Phreatobacter stygius: one gene and its partner. The protein of the gene in region 2 interacts with the protein of the main gene of each other region in a pairwise test. Links are inferred from orthologs where the notes say so. Each region holds a gene or a part of one and is shown on either strand. Other genes may lie near its edges.

Region 1 (8,661 bases), 1.0 Mb from region 2 along the record:
GCCGCCGAAATCGTCGGCAATCGCGCGGAACCGCTCGACCTGCTCGGCGACGCCGGCGTCGGTGCCGTGGAATTCCAGCAGCAGCAGCGGGCTCTCGGGCAGCGCCAGCTTGGAATAGACATTGACCGCCCTGACCTGGACCTCGTCGAGCAACTCGATGCGGGCCAGCGGAATGCCGGACTGGATCGCCGCGATGGTGGTATCGGCCGCGGCCTTGACTGACGGGAACGAGCAGACCGCAGCCGAAATCGCCTCGGGAATGCCGTGCAGCTTCAGCGTGACCTTGGTGATCAGGCCGAGCGTGCCTTCGGAGCCGACGAACAGATGGGTGAGGTCATAACCGGCCGAGCTCTTCTTGGCGCGCCGCGACGTCTCGATCACCTCGCCATTCGGCAGCACCACCTCCAGCGCGATGACATTGTCCTTCATCGTGCCGTAGCGCACCGCGTTGGTGCCGGAAGCGCGGGTCGACGCCATGCCGCCGATCGACGCGTCGGCGCCCGGATCGATCGGGAAGAACAGTCCCATGTCGCGCAGATATTCGTTGAGCTGCTTGCGCGTGACCCCCGGCTCGACCACCACGTCGAGATCCTCGGCATGAACTTCGATGATCGCCTTCATCAGCGAGGTATCGACCGAAATGCCGCCATGAGGCGCGTTGACATGGCCCTCGAGCGAGGTGCCGGTGCCGAACGGAATGACCGGCACATCATGTTTCGCGGCCAGTTTCATCACCGCGACGCAATCGTCGACGTCCTGGGGGAAGACCACGATGTCGGGCGGCTGGTTGGCGATGACGGTGAGCGTGTGGCCATGCTGCTGGCGTACCGCTTCCGAGGTCACCGCGCGATTGCCGAACAGCGCCTGCAATTCGGCCGTGACGGCGCTCAGGACCTCGGGAGACGGGCGGGTTCTGGCGGACGCGGACATCGAATGCTCCTCGGGACCTTGCGCTCAAGCGCTCTTGTCTCGAGCGCTCTCGTCTTGGGCAAGCGGCGAGCTTAGCCGGGCGGCCGGCGGCGCGGAAGCGCCGGCAGCGCGCGGATGGCTGTCGTTCGACGGGATTGCCGGCGGCGCGCGGCTCGCTTAATCCGATATCATGACCACGATCGACCTCTGCCCGGAAACCGGACTCCCCATCACGCCGCGCCTGGCGATCCGGCCGGATTGGATCGACTATAACGGCCATCTCAACGTGGCGTTTTACGTCAAGCTGTTCGACGAGGGCATCGACCTCTTGTTCGAAAGCCAGGGGCTGGCCGAATCCTATGTCAGGGAGCGGCAGCTCGGCTTCTTCGCCGCCGAGCTTCACGTGCGCTATCTGCGCGAACTGCACCTGACCGATCCGGTCCAGGTCAGGCTGCAAGTGCTCGATTTCGACGCCAAGCGCATCCACTACTGGATGGAACTGGTGCATGCCGACGGGCGCTGGCTGTCGGCCACCATGGAATCCATCTCGCTGCATGTCGACATGACGACACGCAAGGTCGCGCCGTTTCCGGACGACGTCATGACCAAGCTCGGGATCTGGAAACAGCAGACCGCCGGGCGCGGCACGCCCGAGGGCGTCGGCCGGACCATCGGCATCCCGCGAAAGGCGGCTGCCGTCAGCGGTTGAACGGCAGCGTGAACGAACCGGCAAGCGTCCGCAGGATGCCGGCGCGCCCGAGCTCGTCGACCGGCACGGCCGCGCGATCGGCACGCAAGGCACGCGCTGCGGCGCGCCTCGGGTCGCGCTCGCGCAGCAGATGGGCAATCACCGCGATCAACATGGGAAACTCCGAGACCCCGGGTCAATGACCGCGGGGTTCAAACAGGATGATGCGGCCCCGCGAGCGGGACCGCCGCATGGTCGATGTCAGAAGCTGGACATCATGCTGCGCGTGCGGCGGATCATCTGGGTACGGGTCATGCCGAGACCGGCAAGTTCCTCGTCCGACAGATGCGCCAGGTAGCCGTTGACATAGGTCTGGGCGCGCAATTGCTGCGCCTCGACAAATGCCTCGTAGCCGGCACGCAGGAATGATTTCAAGCTGCGCCTGGTCGGAGCCGGGGCGGCGTCGGTGCCAAGCTTGTCGAGTGTGATGGTGGCCATGGTCTTCTCTCCTCTGAAAGCGAGTGGACGACCTCGAGGCTTCCTCCCTTTCGACTATCCCTATTTTGGTGCAGTGCAGCAGATTCGCAAGATTGTGCACTGCACCATCAGCCCTGCCGGCTTTGCATGGCTCGGCTCACCAAGGCTTAACCATCGCGACCGCGGGTACCTGCGCGAAAAGGCGCAACCCAAGCGCTGACGGCGGCCGGGCCGAAGACGGCGGGTCGCGTCAGGCGCCTTGAATGAGCTGCAACCACTCGTCTTCGGAGAGCACCTTCACGCCGAGCTTTTCGGCATCCTTGAGCTTCGAACCGGCGCCCGGGCCGGCAATGACAAAATCGGTCTTCGACGAGACCGAGCCCGAGACCTTGGCACCCAGCCGCTCGGCCCTGGCCTTGGCCTCGTCGCGTGTCATCAGCTCCAGCGATCCGGTGAAGACCACCGTCTTTCCGGCGACCGGCGTTTCCTTCGACACGGCCTCGGCCGCCTCGATCGTCACCTGCTCCAGCAAGGCGGCGACCGCCTTGGCATTGTGGTCTTCTTCGAAGAACTCGATGAGCGAATTGGTCGCCACCGTGCCCATCTCGCCGTCGGCGGCCAGCAGCCCATAGGCCTCGGTCGGCCGTTGCGCAGCCGCAGCCTTCAGCGCCGCCATCACGGCGTCCTCGTCGCCATAGCGCTCGATCAGGGCCGCCCGCTGGGCCTTGCCCAGGCGCCCCAATATCGTCGCCCGGTCCAGCTCGGAGCGGTCCGCGGCCTCGTGCGCCGCGGCCTCGACGACGCGCTCCAGCGTCACCGGACCGATGCCGGGAAAGCCCGACAGCTGGAACCAGGCTTCGCCGGGCCGCCCCTTGGCGGCCGCATCGATCGCCGGCAGCAGGGTCTTGATGTCAGGGAAACGCCGGGCCAGGGCCTTGGCCGTGGTTTCGCCGATATGACGGATGCCAAGACCGAAAATGAACCGGCTGAGCGTGATCGACCGCCGCGCCTCGATGGCGCCGAGCAGGTTCTTGATCGCCTTGTCCTCGTCCTGATCGGCCTTCTTGGCGGCCTGGCGCCTGGGCGGTTCCTTGCCGAGCGCGGCATAACGCTCATTGCTCACCTGGATCCGGCGCCGCTCGATAGCCTCCTTCACCTCGTCGAACTTGAGCGTGAACAGGTCCGCCGGCGCCTTGATCAGACCGGCCTGGAACAGCGTCTGAATATAGATGTCGCCAAAGCCTTCGATGTCGAAGGCCAGGCGCGACACGAAGTGCCTGAGCCGCTCGACGCTCTGGGCCGGGCAGATCAGGCCGCCGGTGCAGCGGCGGACCGATTCACCCTCGTCGCGCGCCGCGTGGCTGCCGCAGGCGGGGCAAATCTGCGGAAACGAATAGGGCACCGCCGTCTTGGGCCGCTGCTCCAGCACGACGTCGATGATCTGCGGAATGACATCGCCGGCGCGCTGGATGGTCACCGTGTCGCCAATCCGGATGTCGACGCCGTCGCGGATCGGGCTGCCGTCGCTGCCGATCGCCTTGATGTAGTCCTCGTTGTGCAGCGTCGCGTTGGACACCACCACGCCACCAACCGTCACCGGCCGCAGCTTGGCGACCGGCGTCAGAGCCCCGGTGCGGCCGACCTGAATGTCGATGCCTTCCAGGACCGTCGTCGCCTTCTCGGCGGCGAATTTATGCGCGATCGCCCAGCGCGGCGAGCGCGACACGAAACCGAGGCGCTCCTGCAAGGCGAGGCTGTCGACCTTGTAGACGACACCGTCAATGTCATAACCGAGGCTCGCGCGCTTCGCCTCGATCATCCGGTAATGAGCCAGGAGATCCTCGGCGCTCCGGCAGACCACGGTCAGCGGATTGACCGGAAAACCGAGGTCCTTGAACCAGTCGACCATGCCGGACTGGCTGTCGCGCGGCAAAGGCGGGGTGATCTCGCCCCAGGTATAGGCAAAGAAGCGCAGCGGCCGCGAGGCGGTGATCTTGGCGTCGAGCTGGCGCAGCGATCCCGCCGCCGCATTGCGCGGATTGGCGAAGGGCGCCAGCCCGCGCTCTTCCTGGCGGGCGTTGATGGCGCGGAAGTCCTCGTGGCTGAGATAGACCTCGCCGCGCACCTCCAGCACCTCGGGTGCGCCTGTCAGCGCCTGGGGCAGGCCCTCTATGGTGCGGACATTGGCGGTGACATCCTCGCCGACGGCGCCGTCGCCACGGGTCGCGGCGACACTCAAAAGGCCGTTCTCATAGCGCAGCGAGCAGGACAGGCCGTCGATCTTCGGTTCGGCGGTCATGGCCACCGGCGCGTCCGCGGCAAGGCCGAGGAAGCGCCTGACCCGTCCGACGAAATCGAACACCTCGTCATCGGCGAAAGCGTTCGACAGCGACAACATGGGTACGGCATGGCGCACCTTGGCGAATTTCGACGACGGCGCCGTACCGACCTTGCGGGTCAGGCTGTCATCGGTCTTCAGCTCGGGAAACCGGTTTTCCAGGGCCTCGTAGCGGCGGCGCAGCGCGTCGTAATCGGCGTCGCTGAGATCCGGCGCATCATCCTGGAAATAGAGCCGGTCGGCCTCGGCGATCCGTTCGCCGAGCGCGGCATGTTCGGCGGCGGCCTCGGCGGGCTCGAAGGCGTCGATGGGCTTCATATTTTTCGCGGACATGATCGAAACCAGGATTCGGGACCGGCCGATCATAAGGGGCCGGCGGGCGGCGGGCGAGCGGCGTCAGCTCAATCCAGGATACCAAGATTCATGCCTTGCGCCCTGCCCTCGGCAATCACGCTGGCGCGGTCCGGCCACCACATCGAGACGATGCCGCGAACGCCATGGCGGGCGAGCGCCGCCGGGCTCGCCGCCCATTCGTCGGCACCGTCGCGAGACCCCCTGAGCGGCGGTTGGTCATAGGTGATCGCGCCATTGACGCCGATCTCGCGAAAGAACCCTTCGGTCTGGGCCAGCAGTTCGCGCTCCTCGCCGCCACCGCCGAACAGACCGCCAAAGGCCGCCGGCGCGATGCCGCCGTGGAAGACCACGAGGGAGCGCGGGGCGACCACTTTGCGGCGCGCCGCGGTGAACAGGAAATTGGCGCAGGAGGAGACGCATTGGCGCTGCACGACCAGCGTCAGGCCGCGCGCGCGGATGGCCCGCGCCAAACGCAGCGAGACGGTCACCTCGCCACCATTGGAGGTGATCACCATGGTCGCGATCGACCGGTCGGCCGCAAGCAGCGCCATGGCGCGCTCGGCACTGGCACGGGTGATCTCGCCGGAAAAGCACAAGGTCGAACCGGCCGCGCGCACTGCAACGCCGGCACTGGTGGCGCATTGGCCGAGCGGATCGGCCCCCTGAGCCCAGGCCGGGCCCTGCGTCGCACCCAGCACGGCCAATGCCGCGCCCAACAGCCGGCCGCGCGCGCGGCACCCCATCAGCCGACCGTCAGCAGCCGCTCGGCCGCCGCCCGTGCCTCGTCGGTAATGGTTTCGCCAGCCAGCATGCGCGCGAGCTCCTCGCGCCGGAGTTCGAAGCCGAGCGGCTTGACGCGGGTCGCGACCCGTTCGCCGGCCGCCTCCTTGGCGATCAGGTAATGCCGTGTCGCCTTGGCGGCAACCTGCGGCGCGTGGGTGACCGAAAGCACCTGGACGCGCAAGGCGAGCCGCGACAGGCGCTGGCCGATGGCGTCCGCCACCGCGCCGCCGACACCGGTATCGATTTCGTCGAAGACCAGCGTTGGCGCCGACCCCTGGTCGGCCAGCACGACTTTCAGCGCCAGCATGAAACGCGACAGTTCGCCGCCCGAAGCCACCTTCATCATCGGCCCGGGACGGGTGCCCGGATTGGTCTGAACCCAGAATTCAGCCCGGTCGATCCCCTCGGGACCTTCGCCGTCATGGTTCATCTCGGTGATGAAGCGGGCGCGATCGAGCTTCAGCGGACCGAGTTCGCCATTGACGGCATTGTCCAGCCTGATCGCGGTCGCCTTGCGCTTGGCCGACAGCGCCTCGGCGGCCTTGCGGTAGGCGGCTTCGCCTTCGCGCGCGGCCTTCTCCAGCGCCACCAGATGGCCTTCGCCGGCATCCAGCGCCGCGACATCGGCCTGATAGCGCTCGGCAAGCGCGGCAAGGCCATCGACCGGCACGGCATATTTGCGCGAGACGGCGCGCAACGCGAACAACCGCTCCTCGATGCGCTCCAGTTCACGCGGGTCGAAGTCGGCCTCTCGCTGGGCCGCCTCGACCGCCGAGCGAGCATCCTCGATCCGGTCCAGCGCCTCACCGAAGGCCCTGACGATCGGCTCGATCATGGCGGGAGCCTGCTGGGCCCGCCGCTCGAGCCGGCGCCAGGCCGCGGCAAGCGAGGGAACCGCCGAACCCGGGCCAGCCAGCACATCGGCGGCGTCGGCCAGGTCGGACGCAATCTTTTCCCACTGCATCATCGCCTGCCGGCGTTCGGCAAGCTGGGTCTCCTCGCCGGTCTCCGGCTTGAGCTTGGTCAGTTCGTCGACCGCATGGCGCAGGAAGTCGCCGTCGGCCCGGGCCTTGGCAAGGCGCGCCTGGGCCGCCTCGACGGTCCGGCGGGCCTCGCGCCAGCCCTTCCAGGCGGTGCGCACGCCTTCGGCATCGGGCAGCAGGCTGCCATAGGCGTCGACCAGCGCACGATGGGCTTCCGGCTCGACCAGCGCCCGGTCGGCGTGCTGGCCGTGGATCTCGACCAGCGACGCGCCAATGGCGCGCAGCACCTGGACGCTGACCGCCTGATCGTTGACGAAGGCGCGGGTGCGTCCGTCGGCAAGCTGCACGCGGCGCAGAATCAGATCACCATCGGTGTCGATATCGGCGTCGGCCGCGATCCGGCGCGCCGGATGGGCCGCCGGCACGTCGAACACCGCGGTCACCTGGCCCTGGGTCTGGCCGTTGCGGACCAGCGCCGCGTCGCCGCGCGCGCCAAGCGCCAGCGATGTCGCATCGAGCAGGATCGATTTGCCGGCGCCGGTCTCGCCGGTCAGAACCGACAAGCCTTCGGCAAAGGTCAGATCGAGCCTGTCGATCAGGACGATGTCGCGGATCGAAAGCTGGGCAAGCATGAGCGGTCCGCGTTTCCCTGCCGAAACCTTAGGGTCCGAACTCAATAAGGATGGAGCTCACGACGCGAGGATTTTTGGCCGGATGGCAGGAGGCTTGCCGACGCAAGCCTCTCGGCTTGCTCAAGGCAAACCAATTGGTTTGCCGGGGCGAGACGACGTACCAGCCGGCCAAAAGGACCGCGCCGCTTCGCGGTGAGGCGAAAATGGCCGATGGCTGTGCGAAGCCCTTGCCCGATGGAAACATCGGGCTGTGCGCTTCTCCTGGCCCTCGGCCATTTTGGCCTCATCGTGAGCCCATCCTTATTGAGTCCGGACCCTAGGCTACGGCTTAGCGCGAACGGAGCGCGAACGGAAGGGCGTCAGCCGGTGACACGACGGAAGGCGCGGCTGATCCACGAGCCGGTGTCCTCGCGCGGCGCCAGTCCCTGGGTCGCGATCAGCGCGTAACTGTCCTTGTACCACTGGCTGTCGGGGAAATTGTGCCCGAGAACCGCGGCCGCCGTCTGTGCTTCATTGACGATGCCGAGCGACATGTAGCACTCGGTGAGGCGGGCCAGCGCCTCCTCGACGTGGCGGGTGGTCTGGAACTGCGAGACCACGGTGCGGTAGCGGTTGATCGCGCCGGCGAACTGACGGCGCTCCAGATAGTAGCGGCCGACCATCATTTCGCGGCCGGCGAGCTGGTCGCGGGCGACCTCGATCTTGCGGCGGGCGGCGGTGGCATATTCCGACTGCGGCCACTTGCGGGTGACCTCTTCCAGCACGACCAACGCGCGCTCGGTACGGCCCTGGTCGCGGTTGACGTCCGGGATCTGGTCATATTGCGCCGCGCCCATCAGATATTGGGCATAAGCCGCGTCCGACGAGCCCGGATGCAGCTGGATATAGCGGCGCGCCTGGTTGATCGTCTCTTCGTAGTCCTGGGCCTCGTAATAAGAATAGGCCGCCATGACCAGGGCCCGCTTGGCCCATTCCGTATAGGGATGGGTGCGGTCGATCTCCATGAATTTCAGCGCGGCGCGGCGCCAGTCGCGCCGGTTCTGCAGCGCCAGGCCCTCATTGTAGAGCTTCTCGGCCGGCTCGTCCGGCAGATTGGTCGGATCCGGACCGGCGAACAGATTTCCGAACGACGGCGCATTGGCGCAAGCGCCGAGCGGGAAGGTCGCAGCCAGTACCGTCGCCAGCACGAAAGTGCGGCGCGGCAGTCGATCAAACGGACGCTTTACCAAGCTCACGAACCTTCCCCGGTCTTCCCTGCGGCCCCCACAGCCCGGCAAGGCTCATACCTCAAATTAAACAGCGGGGCCACTGCCCCGCCGCAAGCTTCTGATCATGGGGTTGAGGCCAGATTGCGGCGCGCCGACGCTCAGTTGGCGTCGGGCCCATAGGCCGGCATCGCGACACCGAGATCGGCATGGCCGCGCTCGCGCCGAACCACCGATTCGACCATCTCATAAGCGCTCGGATCGGCGAACAATGTCTGCAACAGTGCGACGT
Region 2 (8,749 bases):
CTCGCCGCCATTGGCGAACGTGTGCTGATCGTCGACCTCGATCCACAAGGCAATGCCTCGACCGGACTGGGGATCGATCGGCGCGCGCGCAACCGCTCGACCTATCATGTCCTGGTCGGTGACCTCACGCTGTCCGAAGCGGTGCAGGAAACGTCGGTGCCGCGGCTTTCGATTGCGCCCTCGACCATGGACCTGTCCGGTGTCGAAATCGAGATCTCCACGGAGAAGGACCGGGCCTATCGGCTCAGGCAGGCGATCCGCGGTCTCGGTGGCGATTATTCCTATGTGCTGATCGACTGCCCGCCGTCGCTCAACCTGCTCACCATCAACGCCATGGCGGCGGCCAATGCCATTCTGGTGCCGCTGCAGTGCGAATTCTTCGCGCTGGAGGGCCTGTCCCAGCTGATCAAGACTGTCGAGCAGGTCAAGACCAACTTCAACCCCGGGCTGACCATCCACGGCATCGTCCTGACCATGTATGATGCGCGGAACAATCTGTCCGCCCAGGTGGTTGACGATGTGCGCCAATTCATGGGCGACAAGGTCTATCAGACCATCATCCCGCGCAATGTGCGGGTGTCGGAGGCGCCGAGCTACGGCAAGCCGGTCCTGCTCTACGATCTGAAATGCGTTGGAAGCCAAGCCTATCTCAGGCTCGCTTCCGAGATCATCCAGCGTGAAAAGCATTTGCGCGCGGCCTGATCCGATATCGATTCGGACCCGCATCGATTCATATGTGGCGCTTCGTTTCGAAGCCGAGTTGAAGGAGAGTTGAATCATGGCGGAAGAGGCGACGAGATCGCGTCTGGGCCGGGGCCTGGCTGCCCTGATCGGCGATGTTGGCGAAGAATCCGCCGCCATCGACCGGGTTCGCTCCACCCGCAGGGTTCCCATCGAATTCATTCGGGCCAATCCGCGCAATCCCAGGCGGATATTCAAGGACGAAGAGCTGCAGGAGCTCGCCGATTCGATTCGTGAACGCGGCATCATCCAGCCGATTGTCGTTCGGGCGGTCGCTGGCGCCGTCGATGCCTTCGAGATTGTTGCCGGCGAACGGCGTTGGCGGGCAGCCCAGCAGGCCGGCCAGCATGAGGTGCCGATCCACCTGGTCGAGGTGGGCGACCGTGAGGCGCTGGAACTGGCGATCATCGAGAACGTCCAGCGTGCCGATCTCAATCCGCTCGAAGAAGCGCTGGGTTATAACGAGCTGATCGAACAGTTCGGCTATAGCCAGGTCGACATGGCCAAGGTGATCGGCAAGAGCCGCAGCCATGTCGCCAATACCCTGCGCCTGCTGAAACTCTCCGATCGTGTGCAGAATTACCTGCGCGACGGACAATTGACCGCCGGCCATGCCCGCGCCTTGCTCGCCCATGACGATCCGGAGCGGATTGCCGCCGACATTGTCGAGCGCGGGTTGAATGTCCGGCAGGTCGAGGCGCTGGCCCAAGAACAGGCCGAACGTTCGGGCCGGGCGCCACGGCAGCGCGAGCGGGTCGAGAAGGACACCGATACCAAGGCACTGGAAAAAGCCCTGTCGGATGCGCTCGGCATGATCGTGACCGTTGATCACCGCGGTTCGGGCGGCGAACTCAAGATCCGCTACAAGTCATTGGAACAGCTCGACGATATCTGCCGTCGCCTGCAGCGCTAAGCGCGGGTTCGCCGGCTCAGTTCCGGCCGGCGCGCGCGATCATGGCAATGGCCATCAGCGTCCGGCTGACGATAGCTTCGGCGAGCACCGCCTTGATGCGGGTTTCGAAAGTGGCTTCGGCGACACGCGCCATGACGCGCTCCAGGCGGCCGGTGTTCCACAGGCCGAGCTGACGCTCGACGACCGGCCTGCGCCGGAAAAACACCGGCGGCTCGAAACGGTCGGCCGCGGCGCTGATCGACGCGCCCTTTTCGATCGCGACGCGCGCCTTGTGCAGCGCCGACAAATGCCGGCCCATGGCGATCATGATCTGCGGCACTGCGACGCCGGAGGCTGCGGCCCGCAACAGCAGGCGATCGAGTGCCGTCGGGTCGCCCGAGGCCGCGGCGTCGACGATCTCATCGACGCCGAGCGCCAGGCTGTCACCGGCCACCGCTTCGATGTCGGCAAGCGTGATATGGCCCTGGCCATGGGCGTAGAGGCAGATCTTCTGGATTTCCGCGCGCGAGGCGGCGCGATCGCCGCCGAGGAAGGTCAGCAGGGCGGCAATCGCCGGCGGTTCCATGGTCAGGCCGGCGGCGGCGGTCTCTTCGGCGATCAGCCGTTTCAGGTCGGCCTCGCCATCGGAATAGCAGGGAATGACGGCGGCTTTCGCCGAGCGCTCGGTCTCGACCCTGAGCGCTGCATTCTTCTTCAGATCACCGGCCTCTATCAGTACGAAGGCGCCGGTTGGCGGGTCGGCGAGAAGCGGCGTGACCGCCGCGGCGATCGGCTTTTCGCCGGCGCGCACCCAGATCAGCCGCCTGGCGCCGAACAGCGCCATGGTATTGGCCTCGTCGGCAAGACGCACCGGGTCGGCGGCGAGCACGTCGCCATCGAGCCGGATCACCGAGAAGGGGTCGTCGAGATCCGGCACCGTGGCTTTTGCGATGGCGCGCGCACGTTCCGAGACCAGTCCGGAATCCGGCCCGTAGACCAGCGCAATGGCGCGGCCGGAATCCGGATTCTTCAGGAACCGGTCGATCTCGGCACTCTTCAGCACGGTCACGGCGTCACCGTGGACGCGTGACGTACCATCCCGCCACCTGCGTGACGATCGTTTCGGCCAGCGACTTGGCGGCACGTTCCTGTGCCTCGATCACCGCGCGGTCGGAGGCAAGCCGCTGGGCGGTCCGATCGAACGAGGCGCTGGCGACGGCCTGGCCGCGATGCAGCACTTCTTGGCTGCCGACCGGCGTGATGAAATAATTGCCGATCAGCGATATTGATTGCGCCGAGGGACGCCCGGCGGCCGTGTTGAGCAGCAGCGGTACGCTGTCGACGCCGAGGCTGACCCGGAGCACATGGGTCGGCGCCTGAGCCCGGCCGCCGCCGCCCTGGGTCAGGTAGATCAGCTCGTTGCGCAGCACCACGCCGGACCGGCCGCCGATCTCGGGGATCTCGAGGTTCTGCAGATGCGCCTGGGCATTGCGGGCTCCAGGCACCACATTGGGGTCGCCATAGAGCGGCGTGAAGCAGCCGGCGAGCGCGCCTGCGCCGGCGGTGACGGCAAGGGCGCGAATGATCGCGCGCCGGGAGATGTTAGCCGACGACATTCACGATCCTCTGCGGCACAACGATGATCTTTTTCACCGGCCGGCCCTCCAGCGCCTTGGTGACCGGCTCGAGCGCGAGCACGGCGGCCTCGATATCTTTCTGAGCCGCGTCGCGCGCGATCGTCAAGTCCGCTCGCTTCTTGCCATTGACCTGCACCGGCAATGTGACGGTGTCCTCGACCAGAACGGCACGATCGATCGCCGGCCAGGCCATTTCCGCAACCAGGCCTGGATGGCCGAGCGCGGTCCAGCATTCTTCAGCCAAGTGCGGCATCATCGGGGCGACAAGTTGCACCAGGATATCGGCCGCCTCGCGCAGCGCCGACGAAAGATCGGCCGCCGGCCGCTCGTCGCCCTTGATACCGTCGAGGGCGCGGCTAAGCGCATTGGCGAGCGTGTAGATATGCGCGACGCAGCGGTTGAAGGCCAGGCGCTCGACATCGGTCTCGACCGACGACAAGGCCGTGTGGGCGGCACGCCGCACGGCTGTCGCGGCCTCGCCGATGGCGCCGTCGCCGGCTTTGCCTGACGTGGCCGGGACGGCGGTCCTGATTGTGTCGGTTCTGGCGACGATATCGCCGACCAGGCGCCAGACCCGCTGGACGAAACGGCTGGCGCCCTCGACGCCGGCCTCGGTCCAGATCACGTCGCGCTCGGGCGGCGAGTCCGACAGCATGAACCAGCGCGCGGTATCCGCGCCATAAGTGTCGATGATGTCGTCGGGATCGACGACATTCTTCTTCGATTTCGACATTTTCTCGATCGAGCCGATCTCGATCGGACTGTTGGTTCCGGTCAGAACCGCCCGCCGCTGGTCGCCCTCGCCCGAAATCGTCACCTCGGCCGGCGTGACATAGGCGCCATCCGGTCCACGATAGGTCTCGTGCACCACCATGCCCTGGGTGAACAGGCCGCGGAACGGCTCGTCGAGACCGGCATGGCCGGTCGCCTTCATGGCGCGGGTGAAGAAGCGGCTGTAGAGCAGGTGCAGGATCGCATGTTCGATGCCGCCGATATATTGATCGACCGGCAACCAGTCATTGACCACCGCGGGGTCGGTCGGCGTATCGGTGCGCCAGGGATCGGTGAAGCGGGCGAAATACCAGGAACTGTCGACAAAGGTGTCCATGGTGTCGGTTTCGCGCCGCGCCGGCTTGCCGCAGTTCGGACAGGCGACATGTTTCCAGGTCGGATGCCGGTCGAGCGGATTGCCGGGCTTGGAGAAGTCGGCATCGTCGGGCAGACGCACCGGCAGGTCCTGGGCCGGCACGGCGACTGGCCCGCAGGCATCGCAGTGGATCACCGGGATCGGGCAGCCCCAATAGCGCTGCCGCGAAATCAGCCAGTCGCGCAGGCGGAAATTGACCTTGCGGGCAGCAACCGGCCGATTGCCGAGCGTCGTGCTTTCCAGTCGCGAGGCGACCTCCTGGAAAGCGGCCTGGCTCGGCAGGCCGTCGAGAAAGCGTGAATTGATCATCACGCCGTCGCCGTCGAACGACGTATCGGTCACTTCGAAATCGCCGGCCGCATCGGCCGGGCGCACCACGGTGACGACCGGGAGATCGTATTTGCGCGCGAAGTCGAGATCGCGCTGGTCGCCCGACGGGCAGCCGAAAATGGCGCCGGTGCCGTAGTCCATCAGGACGAAATTGGCGACGTAGACAGGCACTTCCCAGCTGGGGTCGAAGGGATGCAGCGCCTTGATGCCAGTATCGAAACCGAGCTTCTCGGCGGTCTCGAGGGCTGCCACCGAAGTGCCCATGCGACGGCATTCGTCGCTGAAGGCGGCGAGCCCAGGATTGGTCGCGGCGGCTGCCTTGGCCAAGGGGTGATCGGGCGCGATCGCCATGAAGCTTGCGCCGAACAGCGTATCCGGGCGGGTGGTATAGACCTCGAGCTCGGTCGAGCCGGCCGGCGCCGTGCCGTCCTTCAGGGCCCAGCGCACCATCAGGCCCTCGGAACGGCCGATCCAGTTCTTCTGCATCAGCCGGACTTTGTCCGGCCAGCGCTCCAGGCCGTCGAGGGCGTCGAGCAGATCCTGGTTATAGGCGGTGATCTTGAGGAACCACTGGGTCAGCTCGCGCTGCTCGACCAGTTCGCCGGAGCGCCAGCCGCGGCCATCGATGACCTGCTCATTGGCCAGCACGGTCTGATCGACCGGATCCCAGTTGACCCGGGCCGAGCGGCGTTCGACCAGGCCGGCGGCCATGAAATCGGTGAACAGCTTCTGCTGGTGGCGGTAATAGCTCGGATCGCAGGTCGCCAGCTCGCGCGACCAGTCGAGCGACAGGCCCATGTTCTTCAACTGGGCCTTCATGGTCTCGATGTTCTTGTAGGTCCATTCCTTGGGGTGAACCTTGGAGGCCATGGCGGCGTTTTCGGCCGGCAGGCCGAAGGCGTCCCAGCCCATCGGATGCAGCACGTTGAAACCCTTGGCGCGCTTGTAGCGGGCCACCACGTCGCCCATCGTATAATTGCGCACGTGGCCCATATGGATGCGCCCGGACGGATAGGGGAACATCTCGAGCACGTAATATTTCGGCCGCGGATCCGCGTTCTTCGTTTCGAAGATCTTGTTCTGGTCCCAGACCCCGCGCCATTTTGGCTCTGCGGTGCGGGCATTGTAGCGTTCGGTGGACATGATCAGCGGTTCGGCAGTCGAAAAAATGAGCGAATAAGCGAGGCGGGACAACACACGAAAGGTCTGGACCGGTCAACCGTTTACAGGTTAGCGCAAGGCCAACCTGCGGAGTGCCTTCCATGTCGGACGTCGTCGATCACCTGGCCCAAGTGAACAGCGCCATTGCCGAAGCCGCGGTCGCCGCCAAGCGGCCGGCCGGCGCGGTCACCCTCGTCGCGGTCTCCAAAACCTTTCCGGCCGAGGCGATCGAGCCGGCGCTGGCGGCCGGCCAGCGGGTGTTCGGCGAGAACTACGTGCAGGAGACCCGGGAGAAGTGGCCGGCGTTGCGCAGCCGCTATCCCGATGTCGAACTGCATATGATCGGGCCATTGCAGTCGAACAAGGCCAAGGACGCGGTCCAGCTGTTCGACGTGATCGAAAGCCTGGACCGATCCTCGCTCGCCAAGGAACTGGCCAAGGAAATGACCCGGCAGCAGCGCCGGCCGAAGCTGCTGGTCCAGGTCAATACCGGTGCCGAGCCGCAAAAGGGCGGCGTTCTGCCGGAAATGGTCGACGCCTTCCTTGCCGAATGCCGCGACCTGCATGGCCTCGCCATTGCCGGGCTGATGGCGATCCCGCCGGCCGACGAACCGCCGGCGCCGCATTTCGCGCTGCTCACCACCATTGCCCGGCGCAACAACCTGGCCGTCGTCTCCATGGGCATGAGCGCGGATTTTGCGACCGCCATCGCGATGGGCGCCACCCATGTGCGGGTCGGCAGTGCCATTTTTGGCACGCGCAGCAAGGCCTGAAACTTACGCCGCGGCGGCCGCCAGCAGCGCCGGGACGGTCTCGAGGAATTAACGTAAGCTCTTGATCCAAAAGGCCTTTTGGCGGTCCCGAAGGGATTCGAACCCCTGACCTCCGGTTTAGGAAACCGCTGCTCTATCCTGCTGAGCTACGGGACCGACGCGCCCTCTATCTCACAGCCGGGTTAGGCCCGGCAAGTCACCGGTGCGGGCAAGACGGCGAATATATCGGCGGCGGATCTCAGTTGCCGAAGAACGACATGCGCTTCTTCGGCTCGGCATTGCCGTCCGGGCCCGGATCATCCGGCGCGCGTGCGATCGGGAAGACCGTCTCGCCGCGCGCGGGGCGTGGTTTCGCGCCATTCTCCGAGGCGGGTTCGGGAACCGCGACAGCCGGCGAGACGACGGGGGGCTCCGGCGCGGTCTCGACCACGGCCGGCAGTTCGATCGGGCGGGGTGCCACGGGTTCGGATTTGATTTCTGGTTTTGAGTCCGGCTCGGGCCCGGCTTGCGGCGCGTCCGCGACGATCTCGACAACCGGGCCGGCCGGGACCGCCGGTTCGGAGGCATCGGCGAGCACGTCGTCGACATGCAGCATCGGGCCGCCCAGTTCGGCGACCGGAACCTTCCACTGGAAGACGTCGAGCTTGCCGGTCACCGGCGAGGCCGGCAGCCAGACGTCGCTTGCCTGGCCGTCGGCGGTCCAGGCCGGATCGCGCGGCGCGCGCAGCGCCCGGGCCATCCATTCCCGGGCCCGGCCCTGGTCATTGCTCTCCTTGGCGCTCAGTTCGGCCATCAGCAGGCACAGGCGCTGGGTCGGCGCGCTGGCCGCCAGTTCGTCCAGGGCACGATGCGCGGCGGCAAAGTCGCTGGCATCGATCGCCGCCCGGCCAATGGCCAGCAGGCCTTCGGGATGCGAGGGGGTCAGCCGGGCGAGCGTTTCGACCCGTTTCAACTGGTCGCCGCGCGAATCGCCGTGGCGTGCATGGGCATAGGCCTCGGCGAGATCGGGGTGGGGCGCGATCTTCCAGGCCGCTTCGATCACCCGCGAGGCCTTCTTGATGTCGCCGTCGGCGGCAGCCAGGCGGCCGGCGATCGCCGCGGCGGGAACCAGTTCCGGGGCCAGTCCGACCGCCTCGACGGCCAGCGCCTTGGCAGCCGGAGGATCGCGCTCCTCCAGCGCCGCCGCCTTGGCGGTCAAAAGAACCGCCCGCAGGCGTTTGGCTGCGTCCTTGTCGATGACACGCGCGGCATATTGCCGCTCGATGCTCGCCAGCGCGCCGTCCCAGTCGCCGGCGCTGCCCTGCTGTTCGAGCACGGCCTGGGCGGCCCAGGTCGCCGAGGGCGAGGCCTTGACCGCCTCTTCGGCAATGGCGCGGGCCGCCACCACGTCGGTGCGCCGCTGCGCCTCGACATAGAGCCCGCGCAGGCCCAGCACCTTGGTGTCGGGGCGGTCGACCATGGTGCGGAAGGCCTGCTCGGCACCGGCGCGATCGCCGGCGAGCTGGGCGGCCTGGGCTTTCAGAAGCAGGGTCAGTGGCGCATTGGGGGCGAGCCGGTCAGCGTCATAGGCGTGCTTTTCGGCGGCCCGTCGGTCGCCGGCGCCGATCGCGACGATGCCGCGGGTGATCGCCTCCTGGCCTTTTTCGATCTTGCGGCGGTGCATCACCCGGGCGGCGATGCGGGGGCTGGCGACCAGCCATTTGATCAGCGCGATCAAGGCCATGATAACGGCGGCGGCGACCAGAACCGCGATCAGGCCGGTCAGCACGTCGAATTCAATGTGGCGGCCGAGCCAGACCACGGTGACAGTGCCGGGCTGGTCCGCCACCCAGGCGGCGCCGGTGGCGAGCACCGCCAGAAGGACGAGGAAGAGGATGACGCCGACCATGATGTTCTCCTCAGCGCGTCGCGAGTGCGCCGATGGCCTCGTCCGCCATCTGCTTCAGCGCCGCTTCGCCGGCAAGGCGTGCGCGCGCGTCCCGTTCCCAGTCCCTGGCGACGGCCTTGGTCGCCTCGGGAAGCCGGTCGAAATCGGCGAGCGCGCCGGCAAGATCGGCGCGGCCGAGCT

What was found.
Region 1: the proteins of leuS (region 2) and ligA interact in binary tests that used the Escherichia coli proteins (3 or more experiments, as listed by UniProt). The link is inferred for Phreatobacter stygius from one-to-one orthologs.

What each region holds. Positions count from the first base shown.
Region 1 is NZ_CP039690.1:3,685,540-3,694,200, reverse strand. What follows is about bases 2,036-5,110. They hold ligA (NAD-dependent DNA ligase LigA), read right to left. Parts: upstream 4,746-5,110; coding sequence 2,325-4,745; downstream 2,036-2,324. Other genes in these bases: E8M01_RS17395 (hypothetical protein), read right to left, coding at 4,814-5,110; E8M01_RS17405 (hypothetical protein), read right to left, coding at 2,036-2,095. In the rest of the region: E8M01_RS17415 (FAD-binding oxidoreductase), read right to left, coding at 1-930; E8M01_RS17410 (thioesterase family protein), read left to right, coding at 1,100-1,618; E8M01_RS35095 (hypothetical protein), read right to left, coding at 1,608-1,772; more of E8M01_RS17405, read right to left, coding at 1,859-2,035; more of E8M01_RS17395, read right to left, coding at 5,111-5,509; DNA repair protein RecN, read right to left, coding at 5,509-7,164; E8M01_RS17385 (outer membrane protein assembly factor BamD), read right to left, coding at 7,524-8,399; lpxC (UDP-3-O-acyl-N-acetylglucosamine deacetylase), read right to left, coding at 8,531-8,661. UniProt on the Escherichia coli protein: DNA ligase that catalyzes the formation of phosphodiester linkages between 5'-phosphoryl and 3'-hydroxyl groups in double-stranded DNA using NAD as a coenzyme and as the energy source for the reaction.
Region 2 is NZ_CP039690.1:2,657,972-2,666,720, reverse strand. Bases 3,036-6,198 are described here. They hold leuS (leucine--tRNA ligase), read right to left. Parts: upstream 5,891-6,198; coding sequence 3,236-5,890; downstream 3,036-3,235. Other genes in these bases: E8M01_RS12205 (YggS family pyridoxal phosphate-dependent enzyme), read left to right, coding at 6,010-6,198; E8M01_RS12215 (hypothetical protein), read right to left, coding at 3,036-3,249. Outside these bases: E8M01_RS12230 (ParA family protein), read left to right, coding at 1-702; E8M01_RS12225 (ParB/RepB/Spo0J family partition protein), read left to right, coding at 779-1,654; holA (DNA polymerase III subunit delta), read right to left, coding at 1,671-2,702; more of E8M01_RS12215, read right to left, coding at 2,707-3,035; more of E8M01_RS12205, read left to right, coding at 6,199-6,681; E8M01_RS12195 (heme biosynthesis protein HemY), read right to left, coding at 6,920-8,569; E8M01_RS12190 (COG4223 family protein), read right to left, coding at 8,580-8,749.